4 regions of the Paenibacillus sp. M2 genome follow, and region 2 is predicted to be linked to each of the others. Evidence: riboswitches for the same ligand, from Rfam matches in the RefSeq annotation. Region 2 holds a riboswitch; each other region holds the start of a gene.
What was found. Region 2 has a riboswitch for cyclic di-AMP ahead of ACETMN_RS00530 (C40 family peptidase). Riboswitches for the same ligand answer to the same signal wherever they lie in the genome.
Positions count from the first base shown of each region.

Region 1: linked by a shared signal. The riboswitch ahead of ACETMN_RS07310 (hypothetical protein) and the one ahead of ACETMN_RS00530 (C40 family peptidase) in region 2 are both predicted to bind cyclic di-AMP.
Region 3: linked by a shared signal. The riboswitch ahead of ACETMN_RS18275 (3D domain-containing protein) and the one ahead of ACETMN_RS00530 (C40 family peptidase) in region 2 are both predicted to bind cyclic di-AMP.
Region 4: linked by a shared signal. The riboswitch ahead of ACETMN_RS10930 (C40 family peptidase) and the one ahead of ACETMN_RS00530 (C40 family peptidase) in region 2 are both predicted to bind cyclic di-AMP.

Region 1 covers NZ_CP169648.1:1,627,721-1,631,993, reverse strand. The annotation lists gene ACETMN_RS07320 (Nramp family divalent metal transporter) at 4-1,299, shown strand; gene ACETMN_RS07315 (HAD family hydrolase) at 1,442-2,125, opposite strand; gene ACETMN_RS07310 (hypothetical protein) at 2,253-2,648, opposite strand; cyclic di-AMP (ydaO/yuaA leader) riboswitch at 2,767-2,942, opposite strand; gene ACETMN_RS07305 (glutathione peroxidase) at 3,314-3,793, shown strand; tRNA gene ACETMN_RS07300 (tRNA-Leu) at 3,942-4,024, opposite strand.
Region 2 covers NZ_CP169648.1:107,583-111,855, reverse strand. The annotation lists gene ACETMN_RS00540 (M1 family metallopeptidase) at 1-713, shown strand, start outside; gene ACETMN_RS00535 (hypothetical protein) at 724-1,575, shown strand; cyclic di-AMP (ydaO/yuaA leader) riboswitch at 1,821-1,958, shown strand; gene ACETMN_RS00530 (C40 family peptidase) at 1,962-2,432, shown strand; gene ACETMN_RS00525 (GNAT family N-acetyltransferase) at 2,788-3,282, shown strand; gene ACETMN_RS00520 (c-type cytochrome) at 3,433-3,789, shown strand; gene rbsK (ribokinase) at 3,864-4,273, opposite strand, start outside.
Region 3 covers NZ_CP169648.1:4,073,946-4,078,218, forward strand. The annotation lists gene ACETMN_RS18265 (hypothetical protein) at 1-281, opposite strand, end outside; gene ACETMN_RS18270 (polysaccharide deacetylase family protein) at 435-1,226, shown strand; gene ACETMN_RS18275 (3D domain-containing protein) at 1,334-2,008, opposite strand; cyclic di-AMP (ydaO/yuaA leader) riboswitch at 2,011-2,207, opposite strand; gene ACETMN_RS18280 (amino acid ABC transporter ATP-binding protein) at 2,429-3,151, opposite strand; gene ACETMN_RS18285 (ABC transporter substrate-binding protein/permease) at 3,138-4,273, opposite strand, start outside.
Region 4 covers NZ_CP169648.1:2,336,305-2,340,577, reverse strand. The annotation lists gene ACETMN_RS10945 (carbohydrate-binding protein) at 1-366, shown strand, start outside; tRNA gene ACETMN_RS10940 (tRNA-Leu) at 511-594, opposite strand; gene pelA (pectate lyase) at 768-1,730, opposite strand; cyclic di-AMP (ydaO/yuaA leader) riboswitch at 2,150-2,281, shown strand; gene ACETMN_RS10930 (C40 family peptidase) at 2,287-2,751, shown strand; gene ACETMN_RS10925 (hypothetical protein) at 2,875-3,573, shown strand; gene ACETMN_RS10920 (carboxymuconolactone decarboxylase family protein) at 3,626-3,955, opposite strand; gene ACETMN_RS10915 (hypothetical protein) at 4,099-4,273, opposite strand, start outside.

The DNA of each region.
Region 1 (4,273 bases), 1.5 Mb from region 2:
GGCATGGCCCCTTCCCTTGGAGAAGCACATAGTTCCATGAAAGTTCCGCAGAATGCGTCATGGTGGAAGAAATTCCTCGCCTTTGTAGGCCCAGGATACCTCGTTGCCGTAGGTTACATGGACCCCGGGAACTGGGCAACAGATATCGCAGGCGGCTCGCAGTTCGGGTACACCTTGTTATCCGTTATCCTGTTATCGAACCTGATGGCCGTTGTCCTTCAGTCGCTGGCTGGCAAACTCGGTATCGTCACTGGACGGGATCTGGCTCAAGCCTGTCGTGAACGATTCAGCATGCCTGTTGTCGTGATGTTATGGATTCTGTGTGAACTCGCCATTGCAGCTACCGATCTGGCTGAGGTCATAGGTTCTGCTATCGCATTAAAGCTGTTATTTAACATCCCCATGTTATATGGCGTTATTATCACCGCAGTTGATGTACTCCTGATTCTTGTACTGCAAAACAAAGGTTTCCGCGCTTTGGAAACACTCGTCATTGTGCTAATGGCGACCATTGCCCTCTGCTTCGGGATTGACCTCTTCCTGGCGAAACCCGATATGGGCGGTGTTCTCCATGGTTTTGTACCAAATGTTGAGATTTTGCAAAACCCGGCCATGCTCTATATCGCTATTGGTATTATTGGAGCAACTGTGATGCCGCATAATCTGTATCTGCATTCTTCCATTGTGCAGACCCGTCAGATCGAACAGACCCCACAGGGCAAAAAAGAAGCTATTCGGTACTCGACCATGGATTCTACAATCGCGTTGACACTGGCCCTGTTCATCAATGCGGCCATCCTGATTGTATCTGCTGCTGTATTCCACAGTGCTGGTATGACGCAGGTTGCCGAGATCGCAGATGCCTATCATCTGCTGACACCTCTATTGGGTACTACGGTTGCAAGTACTCTGTTCGGTGTGGCGCTGCTAGCATCAGGTCAGAACTCTACCCTTACAGGTACACTCGCTGGGCAGATCGTTATGGAAGGTTTCCTGAACATTCGAATTCCGGCTTGGCTGCGCAGACTGGTCACACGTCTGATCGCCATCATCCCGGCGGTAATTGTGACAGCCATTGCAGGAGAACATGGCACAGAAGAACTGCTCATTTTGAGCCAGGTCGTGCTGTCGCTTCAACTGCCCTTTGCTGTGATTCCCCTGGTGTTGTTCACAAGTGATAAAAAAAGTATGGGTGCATTTGCCAACAAATTGTGGCTCAAAATCATCTCATGGGTCATTGCCGCGATTATCGTTGTGCTGAATGTATATCTGATCATTCAGACGATTCGGTTATTCTAATCTCGTTCTTATGAACTAAATCCTAAAAAGGCTGATCAACTCCGGTATTCTATACCCAAGTTGATCAGCCTTTATTGTTGCAATACAGCAACATGTTTCCTTTTATAATAAAACTCATACTCCAATAAATAACCATCTGAATCTAATCCTGATTTGGCATCAGTAAGGGCAGGAGTTGATCCAATGAATCCACAGTCCAATCCGCACGTTTGTCATCCGATAGTTCTGGCTGGAATCTTCCGTAACCCTGCATAATTCGAATCGTACGCATGCCCAGCTTCCGAGCAGGTATAATGTCGTTATCGATCCGATCACCGATCATGACGGCTTCCTCCGGTTCACAACCAGCCTGCTTCAAGGCCACAGCGTATAACTCAGGGTCTGGCTTGGACACTCCTTCTTCAGCCGAGCAGGCCAGAACATCAACATACTTCCGCAAGCCGTAGCTCTCCAGTCTCTCTTCCGTTCCAGGACTCTGATTGGCAATAATGCCAATGCGATAATACCGTGACAACTGCTGAAGAACGGAATCCGCTGAAGGAAAAGGACGTTCAAGATCTTTTTGGAATTTCAGCTTGTCCTGAATCTGTTTTTGGTGTCCCTCGTCTTCAACGAATGTGCGAATCGCCACTCTCATAGGCCATTGCTCATATTTCTGGTAACAGTTCGCGAACAGTTCGCGTACCGCCTCAATCTTCACCGGATACCCCAATGCACAGGCTTCGCGGACGAACTGTCCGATAATATCATCAACCGGCTCCCATTCATCCACCAGCGTATCTCCAACATCAAAAAACAACCATTTCAATCCACCTACATCCGGCACACCAATTCCTCCTTGTAAGCATAAAAAAGAAGACTCACCATCACGCATGAGTCTCCTCAAACTTCCGTTTATCGATACATTCAATTATAACAGGCACCTTACACCTGAGCAATCACAAGCTATGGCATTAACCATTGAGGAGAAAGCCAACTTCCCCATTGAGCGAATATACAATCCGGTCTGCGCCCATGCCCCGATAGATGCCCTTAGGATGACTCTGCTCCGTAATCACGCACAGGGATTTCGAAGTCCATGAACGACAGATCTGTAAATAACGACAGGTCAGATTCAGGCTGTTCTCGAAAATAAACACGTTACCTACGCTGCCCTGCGGCAAAAACCATTTTTGAGCTGCAGCTGTATTCATGCGAATGACATGTTCTACTCCGATTCTACGGAGTCTGCGCTCTTCCCCTGCACTGTTGGTTAGAACGGCAAACGGCATTTTTTTGTACATCAGCAATTTAATAAATTTGCGTCCTGCTTCATTTGGAGCAGTCACTAAAATCATCTCAGTATCCATCATTCGTTCCTCCCTTGGCGTGAAAAGACAACAAAAAAGAAGCGTGGGGGACCAAGGCCTCCCGAACGCTTCTTAAATAACCCATGGCGAAAACACCATGAACCAGCGTACGGCTTGTTGCCTCTCCCTTTAACGCTTACGAGGTTAGCTGACGGATTCGGGCGCGAGAGTCGCCCTATTTCCGGCTGTCACCGGAAAATTCACCCCATGAATGCCCACTGTCCTGGACAGCGCATTCCGTTGGTTCCCCCGTTTCCCATTCATCAATGAATGGAAACTCAGCGATTAAAACATCGTTCGTATATCTTAAGGTAAGATCGAACGATATTATCGTTTGTTTCGTTTTTCAAGTACAATTTAGTTTAAATTGAAATTACGTTATGAATCATACACCCCCGCCATGACGGTGTAAAGTCCTTACAGATCACCAAATCGGCAGATTTTTGCCAATACTCGTTTATAATAACGCTTACAATAAGGTTATACTCTATCCACCTCTTCAAGGCTATCTAATTCTCACTCTGACGAAAATCACTTCGCAATTCATTCACGTATTCTGCACAACTTGCCTGTTTTGATGCTTTTAACACCACATTAGTTTTGCAATATTTAATTGTAGCCAATATAATAGAAGATATAAGAGTAAATAAATGGAGGCGATTTAGATGACAGTCTACGATTACAAAGTGAATACCCTTCGCGGTCAAGAAGTTGAAATGTCCGACTACCGTGACAAAGTGCTCCTGATTGTGAATACGGCAAGCTCATGCGGCCTTACTCCTCAATTCAAAGGTCTGCAAGAACTGCAAGACAAGTTTCAAGATGCTCCATTTGAAGTTCTTGGTTTCCCAAGCAACCAGTTTGCACAGGAAAAAGGATCTTCCGACGATATTGCCGAGTTCTGTCAGATGAATTATGGCGTAAGCTTCCCAATGTTTGAGAAAATTGATGTGAACGGCTCAAGCGCTCACCCTCTTTTCCAACACCTTAGCACAGAAGCTCCTGGCCTGCTCGGCTCCAAAGCAATCAAATGGAACTTCACCAAATTCCTTGTGGATCAGAACGGACAGGTACTGAAACGTTATGCTCCCAAAACAACACCGGACAAGATTGAAGAAGATATCAAGAACTTACTTCAAAAATAATACACAGGCCACCCGTAGCCGTAAGGTAGAGCACCATTGCCTCGGTAATGGATGGCTTTTTTCCTCAACCCAGATGTCATACTGTTCGAAAAAGACAAAAAAAGAAGCTCTCCAATAACGGAAAGCTTCTTCTTCATCGTTCATATGATGCGGTCGAGAGGACTCGAACCTCCACGGGCATACGCCCACTACCCCCTCAAGATAGCGTGTCTGCCATTCCACCACGACCGCATGTCGTAAATAATCGGCAACAGAATTGATTATACCGGGTTCAGAACTAAAAGTAAAGTATTTTTAAATACTACTTTTTCAGCTAGGCATTTTCATCAAAAATCGCATAATCTCGTCATCTTTACCCATGAACTGCATATTATTAGATTTGATCTCCTCTTTTTCGGTAAGAGCCGATCTTGTTGATTCATTTATATATAGTCCTTCCTTCTATATAGTTCTCCCTGCACTCCACCACATAAATAACAC
Region 2 (4,273 bases):
TCACCTCTTATGCAGAAGACAAACTAATGGAGCAGGAATACGGATTGATTCCAAATCTGCCGGTACAATCGGGACTGATTACTTCTCCTTCATCGTTAACACAAGAATCCTGGAAGTTCGATTCACAGAATGAGTATGCAGCCAATGTCTATACACGTGGCAAGCTTGTATTGCTTGGTATCGAACACCAAGTCGGTGCCAAAAAGATGGAACGCATTCTCTCTACCTATGTGAAGAAGTACCGCTTCAAACATCCCACTTCGGCTGATTTTCAGAACGTTGTGGAACAAGTGACCCGCACTTCCTGGTCTGATTATTTTGATCAATATGTCTATGGTAACGGGATGGCTGACTTTGCTGTAGAGAAGATTCGTGTTACGCCCGTACAGAAAGACGGTCAAACATTGTACGAGTCATCCGTGACGATCGCAAAAAAAGGGAGTGATTACAGCGCCGTTCCTGTTCGCATTGCTTTTGAAGACGGGCATATCCTCACCAAGCAATGGAATGGCAAAGAAGATCGCATCACCTATAAATTAACTCACACATCCCCCGTATCCTGGGCCATGACCGATCCCCTGTACTCGATCGTGCTGGAGAACCGCCATATGAACAATTTCCTGAAATCCGGACTGGATGAGCGGGCGAAGTCCCGCTGGAGCATGAGTGTAACCAAACTAATAGAAGCCATATTCGGAGGTCTGTCATGGTGAGGTGGAAACGGTGAAAGCGAAAATACGTGAAGGCTGGTTTCTCGTCCGTCAGCATATGTTCATTGCCGCACTCTTATTTCTCTATCAACTCATTTGGGGATATTTCTTCTATCGAATGGTACAATCGGCGGTCATCCCACTGCTCCTGCGCTATCCAGATGCTGATGCGGGGGAGCTGAGTACACTTTTGTTCAAAATGGAAAGTCAACTTAACCTGTTTACCCATCCGGAGGTTCATCGTTATCTATGGATTCTCGGGGGCATGCTGCTGGTTCGCATGTTGATCAGCCCCCTCATTCAGGCAGGACTGCTCTACTCACTTCAGCACTTTAATTCTACAGAAGAGCGCATCCCCTTTGTCCGCGGAATCAAAAATCTGTGGAAACCGATGCTGCTGCTACACACCGTACGTACATTATTGATCCTTCTGCCCGCCTACTGGCTCATACCGAAGCTCTACTCTATTCTCATGGAAGGTTTTCATTCCCTTCAATTACTTTTGCCTGGTATACCTTATGTTGCTGCCTGGATTGTATATGGCTGGATCATCCACCATGCCATACTCTACATGCAGTTCGGTGTTTCGGCACCAGAAGGAGAAGGCGGGGCTCACGGTACCCTCAAAGCACTCTGGATTGCACTGCGTCATCTCATCGCTGTAATCGGCATTGCACTCCTGCTGGGCGGAGTACACCTGCTCGTCTTTGGGGCATTCACTTCAGCCTCATGGTTATTAACGGGACTTACCGGACTTATACTACAACAGACGTATCCACTTGCCAGATGTCTATTGAATCTGTGGAAAATATGCAGCCATTTCCGATTATGGCAGTCCAAAATATCCAAAGGTGAGAGCAGATAGATTAAAAATTGTTACCATCACAAGTTAAACTCATGGCCTAATATGTACTTATAAATAGGCAAACCTCAACCTTTCCCCGTCAAAGGTCGAGGTTTTTTTTGCTAAATTTGTTGCTAAACGTTGCCAAAGCCGTACTCCTCTGTTACAATAATCGCAGTGAGTTTTTAGTAACAACTTTGTAATCTTTACATTCATATTTGTAACTACTTAAAATTAAATCGTCATTTCTTGATTTCGCAGGTGCATAACTAGCACAGCCAAATTCCTGGCACCTGGGAAGCGGGGGAACCAGTTATGGGTGAATTGATCTTGCTACAGAGGGATCATAGGGGACCTTCAACCGAATCCTTAAGCTAACCTCGCAGGCATTGGAAGGGGAATATCTCTTGTTCAAGAAGAAATTAACCGCAGCTGTACTTAGCATCACATTCGCTTTATCGCTTGGTGCAGGTAGCGCATTCGCAGATTCAAAGATGGACACAGTAATTGATTCAGCAATGGGAACTACATACAAAAGTGGGGGAACAACGCTTAACGGCTTTGACTGCTCCGGATTTACACGGTATGTATTCGACAAGTTGGGTATTGATTTGGCACGCCAATCCAGTTCCCAATTCGACATGGGCGATTCTGTATCCCGCATGGAAATGAGAGCTGGCGATCTGGTGTTCTTTAATACAACAGGTAAAGGCGTATCCCATGTAGGAATCTTTGTAGGGGATGGAAAGTTTGCACACTCCTCTTCTTCCAAAGGCGTTACGATCAGTGCATTGAGTGAAAACTATTGGGCCAATCGTTATGTTGGCGCGAAACGGATTATGAGCACGGACGCATATGAATCACTGGCCCTTGACTAGGGACAAGCTGAGCAACATAATGCTGTAACCATTAACCATACTGGAACGAAGCAAGAAGCATAACAGAACCGCCCGGTACATTCTCCGCAGGAATGTATCCGGCGGTTTTTTTGTGCTTCAATCCTTATTCATGTTGCAAGGTATACTCTGGGTATATCCTGCGACATCAACAGGTTCATTTTGCGTTCGTTCGTCCGTGCCCTTATGATGTTTTTACCCATCCCGTTATAATATAAACGAAATTACCGGAACTTTTGTTTCATTTTTTTTCTGGGGAAGGAAGACTTGCTAAAAGAACATCACTTTTGTAGAGTGGACAAAGAGTTCTGTTTCAAGGAAAGGAGCATGCAAGTGTATGAAGGAAGCCCCTGTGACGTTTCACGTTGTACCCATGCGAGAAGAACATGCGGAGCTCATCTGCAGTTGGCAGTATGATCCGCCTTACAATATCTACAGCTGGCTCCCCTGGGAGCAGATGAAAGCTCTGGAAGTGGAATTCGGAGATGCACAGCTGCGACAGGAGCAATATGCAATCGTCCTGGATCAGAACGATCGTATATGTGGATTTGCTCAATACTTCCCACTTCAAGGGGTAACCCGGATTGGCCTCGGCATGCATCCAGAGCTGTGTGGTCAGGGTCAAGGGACAGCTTTTGTCACGGCCATTGTACAGGAAGCCATTCGCCGAAATCCGAAGAATGAGATCGATCTGGAAGTGCTCACTTGGAATGCTCGTGCCATTCAAGTCTATCTGAAGAGTGGATTTGTCACCCAGGATACATACGAACGACAGACCCCAAGCGGCTTAAAGCCCTTTCACTGTATGGTTTATGAAGGGCCTCGTGATTAGAATCTCTTGCAAAACAACTAAATTTGCGCCTTGTTATGTGATTAGTTCAAAATTTTCCCACAAAATGCTATGATGTCAGTACAGGTTCCGTTATAATGATATGGATAGTTTTAGGTTAGATGATCTTTCATTCTGGAGGGGACATAAGGGATGCACAAATGGATCATGAGCGGAGTATTTTTTGCAGCATGCGCTTTAGCTATTGTTTTAATGTTTACGCTTCCAGGGAAAGAAGAAGTGGCTGAAGAAGCCAAGCCAACCATGCCGGAAGTCACATTGGATGCCGGACAGGCTGAAGCACTGGTCAAAGCCAATTGTATCTCCTGTCACGGGGATCAGCTGCAAGGTGGCGTAGGACCTGCTCTGGCAAACATCGGCAGCCAGGATGATCTGGAGAAGATCTATTCTACGATTGTCAAAGGTAAAGGTGGCATGCCTTCCTTCAAGGGCAAGCTGCAAGATGAAGAGATTGCAAATATCGCCATGTGGCTTTCAGAGAAGAAATAATCTCTGCACACGCATAACAAAGAGGCCCTTAATCCCCTTTTCGGAGAGTAAGAGCCTCTTTGTTATATCAATTATTAAGCCTTTGCCGCATGCTCGTCCAGAAAGGCCTCCACTTCACGTGCGAACGGCATCCCGGACTGGGCGCCGAGCTTCGTCACGGATAACGCGGCCGCACCCATGGCAAAGCCTACGGCCGCGTCCAACGTCTCACCGCGCGCGAGGGCTACCGCCAACGCGCCATTGAAGCAATCGCCAGCGCCGGTCGTATCGACGGCGCTTACGGCGTAGCCGGGCGCACGGCATGCGCCGGCACGCCCTGCCTGTACGCGGCCACCAGGCGCTGCCGCGTACACAGCCCCCTCGGGGCCGAGCGTCGTGACGACAGCGGCCCCGAGGGATGCGGCGAGCTCTGCGACCGCCGCATCCAGGTCTTCCGGCCGGAGATGATCCCGGCCGGTAAGCACGGCAAGCTCACTGCGGTTCG
Region 3 (4,273 bases), 3.4 Mb from region 2:
ATTTCGTCGATCTGCATCCGCGTGATGGAATCAAAATGAATACCCATGATCACCGTAACAGTTACTTTCAGCTGCAGAGCAGCCTTTCGGGCAAGCCGCTCACACAGTTCTTGTTCCTTATGCCCAGGAATATGTACCGTCGTCCCGCTGACGCGCTCATGATCCACGTAGAACGTAGCTACGGCGCCAATATGCGCCATTCCTCCGGTAACGAGAAAAACCTTATCTTCTCCTGCTTCAATCACCTGTAAACGTATGGATTTCAAATCATATGTACTCATACCCATCCACCTATCCTTTTCTATATGTTATATATGGAGGAATTATGGCTGTCATGAGCTAAATCGGCAATGAAACTTCTCACACTGTGCATATTTTATGGAACCCCCGGGTATACCAAGGAGAACGTCATTTTGGAAAAGGAGGCCGATATTATGCGCGTACGCCTCATTATGCTGATGGTTATCGTTATTTTTCTCGGAGGATATCATGCTCCAGTTTCAGCGCGGGAAGTTTCAAGCCCGCCAAGTGAATCAGTATCAGGTTCGGATTCTGCGGAAGAAGAACAACTGACATTGGGACAGTTACGTCAAAAATATGCCGATACGTTCAAAACCAATGGTCCTTCAACCAAGAAGGTTGCACTGACTTTCGATGATGTACCTGATCCACGGTTTACTCCACAAGTACTGGATGTATTGAAGAAATACAATGTCAGAGCTACATTCTTCATCGTGGGTAGTCGTGCTGAGAAACATCCGGATCTTGTGAAACGCATCATCAAGGAAGGGCATATGGTTGGTAATCACAGCTACAATCATCCTGAATTCAGTAAACTGTCGATGAATGCCTTTCGCAAACAAATTTTACATACCGGGGATATTATTCGACGTTTGGCGGGATATACGCCCAAGATGATTCGGCCGCCTTATGGAGACATTAATGAAGAACAGCTGAGATGGTCTGCCAAACAACACTATAGCATTGTGAACTGGAACGTAGACTCCCTGGACTGGAAAGGCCTTTCAAAGGAACAGGTGAAAGATAATATTCTTTCTGCTGTAAAACCCGGCTCCATCGTTCTGCAACATGCTGGAGGCGGTGTAGGATCAAACCTGAACGGCACGGTTGAGGCTTTGCCTGAAATCATTGAAGAATTGCGTAATCGGGGATATGAACTGGTCACCTTGGACGAAATGTTGGGATTGCCAAAGGCCAAAGATTAGGATGACCGTGATACCAAATAATGAGAATATTAAAAGGGTGCTGTTCAATCGCGAATTAGCGACTGGCAGACACCCTGTTTGAATTCATTTTAAATGTTATTTTCTCTCTACTTCAGAATGTACAGCTCAATATCCTGAAAACCAAATGAGCTTACAGACTGTTTGCTACCTGGGATAAAGATATCAATCCGGTGACCTTTGATTGCACCGCCCACATCTCGCGCTGTGGCTACAAAAGCCTGTTTGGGCAATCCTGGATGGCTATGACCAGTTACCAGTACTTTGGTTCCGAGTGGAATTACACTTGGATCAACTGCAATCGTGCCCAGTTCAAGATCATTTCCGAAATAATCGACTGCACCCCAGCCTCCATTTTCAGACGGATCTGCAGAGTATGCCGTTGCTTTTACGTTCACAGCTTTGCTGTAATCGAATGTTTTACCCCAGGCTTGAACAACTTTGTTATCTGCGTTAACGTCCAAGCTCGCTGTAGTAACAGTCTTCGCTTGGGTCTTTCTCTCCGCTGCCGCAGCGGCTGCTACATTGTTTGACTTACCGGGAATCGTAATTTTCAAACCACCATAAATGTTGTAAGGCGAAATGTCGTTGTTTGCTTTAACTAACGTGTTAATTGCTACTCCGTATTGTTTCGATAAGGTGTAGAAGGTATCCCCCTCTTTGGCCACATGAACTGAATCGGCGTGAGCCGGAACGGCTTGAATGAGCATTGCTGTTGTCATTAATGCTACTGCTGTTTTGGCTATACGTTTCTTGTTAATCATGGTCTTCCTCCCTCATTGTGCCTGCGAAGTTAGTTGTCGGATTCGGATGAGGAGCCCACCCTATAGGTTCATCATTACATTTGAAACGATATGTACCCCTAATTCACCCCAAGCAGTGTGCCGTAGATCTTCCCCCTGCACAATCTGCATCGTTACATCCCCCGCACTCCCTATCCGGAAGTTTCGGCAGAGTTCAATATATCACAATTTTGTAACCTGAACTTGTAGTAATTCTTACCAAATGGTTTTAACATGTGTAAGCACGTGTAAGAATACTGAATACTCTAAAACTGTTGGGCGAGATGTCCCCTATATATTTGGTAACAGAATAGTTACTTTTCCGAATCCTATATTTGATTATTTTCAAACAAAAAATAGCGTCACCGACTCGAGGTCAGTAACGCTATTTAATCACTTCATTTAGAGTACTTTCGCAAGAAAATCACGTGTGCGTGAATTTTTCGGTGCTCCAAACACCTCATCAGGTGTTCCCTCTTCCACAATAACCCCGCCATCCATGAACAGGATCCGGTCTCCCACTTCACGTGCAAAACCCATCTCATGCGTTACGATGACCATCGTCATCCCGCCTTCTGCAAGACGTTTCATGACATCCAGCACTTCACCGACCATCTCGGGGTCCAGTGCCGAAGTAGGCTCGTCAAACAGCATCACATGCGGCTGCATGGCCAATGCTCTTGCAATGGCGATCCGCTGCTTCTGTCCACCGGACAGCTGATTCGGGAATGTATCTTTTTTATCGTACAAGCCCACGGTGTTAAGCAGATCAGCGGCAATTTTCTCCGCTTCCTGAGTGGATTGTTTCTTCACTTTAATCGGAGCGATCGTGATGTTTTGCTGTACCGTTTTGTGTGGGAACAGGTTGAAGTGCTGGAACACCATGCCCATTTTTTCCCGAGTTGCGTTGATGTTATGCTTGGGGTCCGTGATTGACACGCCTTCAAAATCAATCTCTCCTGAGGTAGGCTTTTCCAGCAGGTTCAAACAACGCAAGAATGTACTTTTACCTGAACCGGAAGGACCGATGACCACGACAACCTCACCTTTGCCAATCGTCACGTTTATGCCCTTAAGCACATCGTTATTACCATAAGATTTGTGTAATTGTCTAACGTCTATCACTTGCACTCAACTTCCTTTCCAGTCGTCCCAGCAGCTTGGACAAAATGAACGTCATTACAAAGTAGATGGCTGCTGCAATCAAAAATGGACTCAATCCTTGGTACGTAATGTTTTTGACAACACTTGCCTGATACATAATATCCACCATACCGATAACGGAGATAATGGAGGATTCTTTAATGATAGTTATGAATTCATTACCGATCGCTGGTAATACAGCTTTGAAGGCTTGTGGCAATATGATATAACGCATCGCGGCGCCTCTTCCCATACCTAATGAGCGCGCTGCCTCCAACTGACCACGATCCACACCTTGGATACCTGCACGGAAAATCTCCGCCAGATAGGCACCACTATTGATTGAAAGTGTAATGATACCTGCCTGAAGTGCAGTGAAGTTAATGCCAAAGCTCAAGGAGAAACCATAGTAAATAATCATCAATTGTACCAGCATCGGTGTGCCACGGATCACTTCAACGTAAGCTGTACCGATCCAGCGCAAGATTGCAGCGTCATGCAAACGGAACAAACAGATGATCAATCCAATAATTACCCCGAAGATAACCCCAAGTGCAGACAACAGAAGTGTGTATCCTACACCTGTAGCATAGAAACTTTTGTACTCCCAGAACACTTGGAAAATATTTTGTGATTTGTTCGCTTTATCCGCCATTAAGAGGCTGGCGTCCGTCACCATCTGATTGATTTTATCTTCACTTTTCAATCGCTCCAGTGTTCCATTTACTGCAGCTAGCAGCTCGGTATTACCTTTGCGAATCCCGATTGCCGCTTCTGCTTGCTCTTCGTCCGGAACAGCAGCAGCAAGTCCAATAATATCGTCCAGATAACCTGCAGCAACGGTATCTTCAACGATTGCCGCGTCAATGCGTTTTGTTTGCAGTTGAAGCACAATATCCGAGATTTTATCAAGCGCTGTAAGCTTCGCTCCTGGAATACTCTGTCCGATCGTTTCCTGAATGGAGCCTTTCTGAACGCCAATTTTCGCATTTTCAAGTTCTGCCATGGTTGGATATTTGTCTTTATCCACATTGCGAACCATAATCACTTGTTTTGATTTATAATAGGTGTCGGAAAAATCGATACTTTTCTTCCGCTCATCCG
Region 4 (4,273 bases), 2.2 Mb from region 2:
GGAACAACTCTTACGGATGCTACCATTGAAACGATCTACCCTGGTTACACTGGCTCCGGGTATGTTAACTTCAATGCGATGACTGGTTCAGCCATTCAATGGAACGGCATTAATAACACAATTACAGGTACCAAAAACGTAAAGTTTCGTTATGCGCTGGAAAGCGGAACCCGTAACCTCGACATTTTTGTTAATGGAACCAAAGTCATCAGCAACGAGCCTTTTCCGGCTACGGGAAGCTGGTCCACTTGGGTTGAAAAAACAATACAGGTCCCCATGAACACGGGGACCAATACATTGAAAGTGGTTACCACTGGATCGGAAGGACCGAATATTGACAGCGTTAATGTTACCGCAGCACAATAAACGTTCCGTATGGCTAATGGAAGACATTTGCTGTACGTGCAGCTAAGCACTAACCTGTTGGATACTAAATCTAGTGTTAGTGTTATATCAAAAAAAGCAAAAAAAGACTCCTTAAGCTAACGCTTAAGGAGTCTTTTTATTAGATGCGGTCGAGAGGACTCGAACCTCCACGGGGGTTAGCCCACACGGACCTGAACCGTGCGCGTCTGCCAATTCCGCCACGACCGCATATTGTATCTCCGTGATCAATATCGGCGACAAGAAGTAATATATCATGTGGAATCTATCATGTCAACACTGAAAATAATAACAATAAAGCCCGAACCAGACGTCCATGTCGATTCAGGCTTTACCTTTAACTACTAAGAGTTTGGTTCATTAAAACGGAAGCATACTACAAATTACAGCTTGGAAGGCCAGTTGCCATACCATGCATACCCGCCTCTTCTTTCTTTATCAATATCACTTAATTTGTATTTAACTACCCCGTCACGACCAATAAAGATTGGTTTATCTGTTCCTATCTCATAGAAGCGTGCCCAAATTGGTGCTGCTTTGGAATCAGCGATAATTTTACTATCTCCATTAGCTCTTTCATATTTGTACCCCGTAATTTTCACCTTGTTAAACCAAGCCTCCGCTCCTTTAATGGATGCGGTAATTTTAGCGTTAGCAGGTCTGGTTTTCAGAAATTTAACAATCGTTACACTCTCTCCAGCTGTCAGCGATGGCACTTCGTAGATTCTTGCGCTCGCTGGTTTAAGGGAACTGGAATCATGTTGTTGTCCCCAAGCTGTCAGCTTACCACCTGAAACGACCTGTGTATTCAAAATCGCCTCCACACCTTTGGCAACTGAATTTTTACTACGGTTAGCAAGTGTGCTGTCTATAAACGAGAAATCACCTTTGCGTGCTGCTACTTCATCCAGCATGATCATTACGTTAATCATGGCATCATCATTGTAAGTGATATGCTTGTGATATCCGGAGCTTTGGTAAACTTGTGGCCATCCGCCGTTTGAATACTGCATGTTGATCAAAAAGTTAATCCCTTTGATTGCAGCTGTGGAGTATCGCGGATCATTTGTCTTTTTAAATTCCTTCGCCAATCTTCTAATTTCTGAGTATGTAGCCTTGTTGTCTATCGTGGACTTCGCCCACTCTCCACTTGTCTGTTTATAATCTTTTCTCCAACCTCCATCCGGCAGCTGGTTCTTCAAAATATCAGAAACACTCGCTGTAGTACCCGATGCATCCGCAGCAGATACCGTCCCTACAGGAAGAACTGCCGTTCCAACTGCTGAGAACACCATCGTACATGCCAGGACAAAAGTAATTATTTTCTTCGCTTTCAAATGTAACACTCTCCTATGTTCATTTTTATAAATCTTCCACTTCTACTTTACCTATGATATACGCCCTCAAACCTCCTTTATTTGTATTTATAGCATAATAAAATCAATTTTAATCCAATATGTGGATTGGATAATCAGATAATATGCAAAAAATCGATTTTTGTCAATATATGCAACTTAATGAATATAATCTCTCTAATTCTACATAACGGGATAGTTCTTTTAACTCATGACAAACCTATTTATTTATCCAAATTCGTCTTAAACGAATCATTAATGACGTTTTTGTCATGAATGATTCCCAAACTTGATCCCTTCTTTCATATAAAAACCTTAATTCCGCTAACATTGAGGTATTACGAAGGGTTTTAAATGGGTTTGACAATTACGCATTTATGCAATATAGTTTCAAATAGTTACAAAAACTTAATTATTCATTGCCGAGTTTCATGTTTGAAAACGGGGGAACCAATTTGGGTGAATTATTCTTATACATAGGAAATATAGGGAACCTTCTACCGAACCCTTAGCTAACTCCGTAGGCATCGAAGGGAGAACATTGATTTTGAAAAAACTGATTATCTCCATTTTTGGAGCAGCTGTATTATTTACATCCGGGGCAACAAGCACAGAGGCAAGCAGTATCAACTCCGTAGTGAACAACATGACAGGTATACCTTACAAATGGGGTGGCACGACTGTAGCCGGCTTCGACTGTTCTGGTTTTATGAGATATCTTTTCAACAAATACAGCATTGAATTGCCACGTACTTCTCAGCAGCAAGCCAAAGCAGGTACGCCAGTATCCAAGAGCAATGTTCGGACAGGTGATCTGGTGTTCTTTAATACAACAGGCAAAGGCATTTCACATACAGGTGTATATATCGGCGGCGGACAATTCGCTCATGCCTCCAGCAGTAAAGGTGTAAGCATCACGAAGTTATCGAATCCATACTTCAATGATCGTTACGTAACAGCACGTCGGGTAACTGGACAGTTTATGTATGATAAAATGTTAGGTAAAATGTAATTCACATACAAAAAGGCATCGGTTATTAACCGGATGCCTTTTTTTTTAACCATTTTTTGTCTTTAACTGCTTTCTTAAACAATGTAAAATGTTTTAGGAAATAAAAGGAGATGAGGAGAACAATTGAAAAAGTTAATGTTTGTTTTAAGTTTTGCTATCTTAGTGATAGGTAGTTTAGGATGCAGTAGCGAGAACGAAAAAGATTTTAGAGATGTTTCATGGGGTACCAAGATCGACAAAGTCATTTCAGCCGAAGAAAAGAACGGTAACTTGGGCTATGAAGAGGACGTACATAATGACCATGAGAAAAGTATCGAGTATTCCAATCTTGTAGTCTTGGGTAAGAAAGCAGATGCTAAATACGTTTTCACTGATTTATTAGACAATGATGGCATTCTGGAAATGATGGAAGAAGGAAGTGAATTATCAGAGGAATTAAATAACCCCAACACCACAGAAACAAGGAAAGAAGAGATATACAAAATAATGGACCAGCGCCTTGAAGAAATGGAAAATGCAGCAGATGCATATCCATTAGATGACTTTTTAATGATTGAAGCAAGTTACGATTTCGGCACTTTGACTAATAAGGATTCTGATGAAATTTTGGAAGAACTTACGAATAAGTATGGTAAACCAGAGCTTGAAAGCTACAATAACAGTTTTATATATAATTGGACCAGTGACCGATCAACGATTGAATATTGGACTAAATCATCATCGATTAAATATAAGGCACGCTATTCCATAATGGAAAAATTTGCGGACGTGGACAAATACAATAAAAAACTGAACAGTAAAACAAGTAAAGATGAACTTTAAAAAAACATGGTCATTACTCCTGTACTAAACAGAGTATGACCATGTTTTTTCATTAATTCAGCGCCTTCTGCACTCGCATCGCACCCTGAGAGAGGGCATGTCCTCCTCCAACAGCTCCGGCCACCGCAACGGTCTCCATAATCTCCTGATCTGTTGCTCCCTTGGCACGGGCTTCTTCTACATGGTAGAAGGTACATACCTCATTGTTGGCGAATAATCCAATCCCAAGCGCAATTAGCTGTTTTGTCTTGGCATCAATCACGCCAGGTTGGAAACATTCTCCGGTAAACTCATGATACGACTTCACCACACCTGGCAGTACATCGCTTAATGCTCCAATCTGATCCTTGTAGGCATGAACTTTATCATTCATCAATGTCATGGCTTGTAGCACACCCTCTCGGCTTATAGTTACAGATCTTCCTCACTGTACCTATCTTCTCTCCCGAGTGAGCCAATTATGCCAAGATATCATGGTAATTCCAAACATTTAAACGCTCATGGCTCTGCCATAATCATAAGCTATTACTCACTAAGTGGACTCTGGCGCGGCTCGCTGAACAGCTGATATTTGTAACTGCGATCCAGCTTAACTACACGTCGATTCTGACGTCGGATAAGTACCTGCTCGCCATCCCAGGCAACAACAATCCCGGTTACATCGTTCGATTCCAGCTCGTCCCGTACTACTCTAACTTTC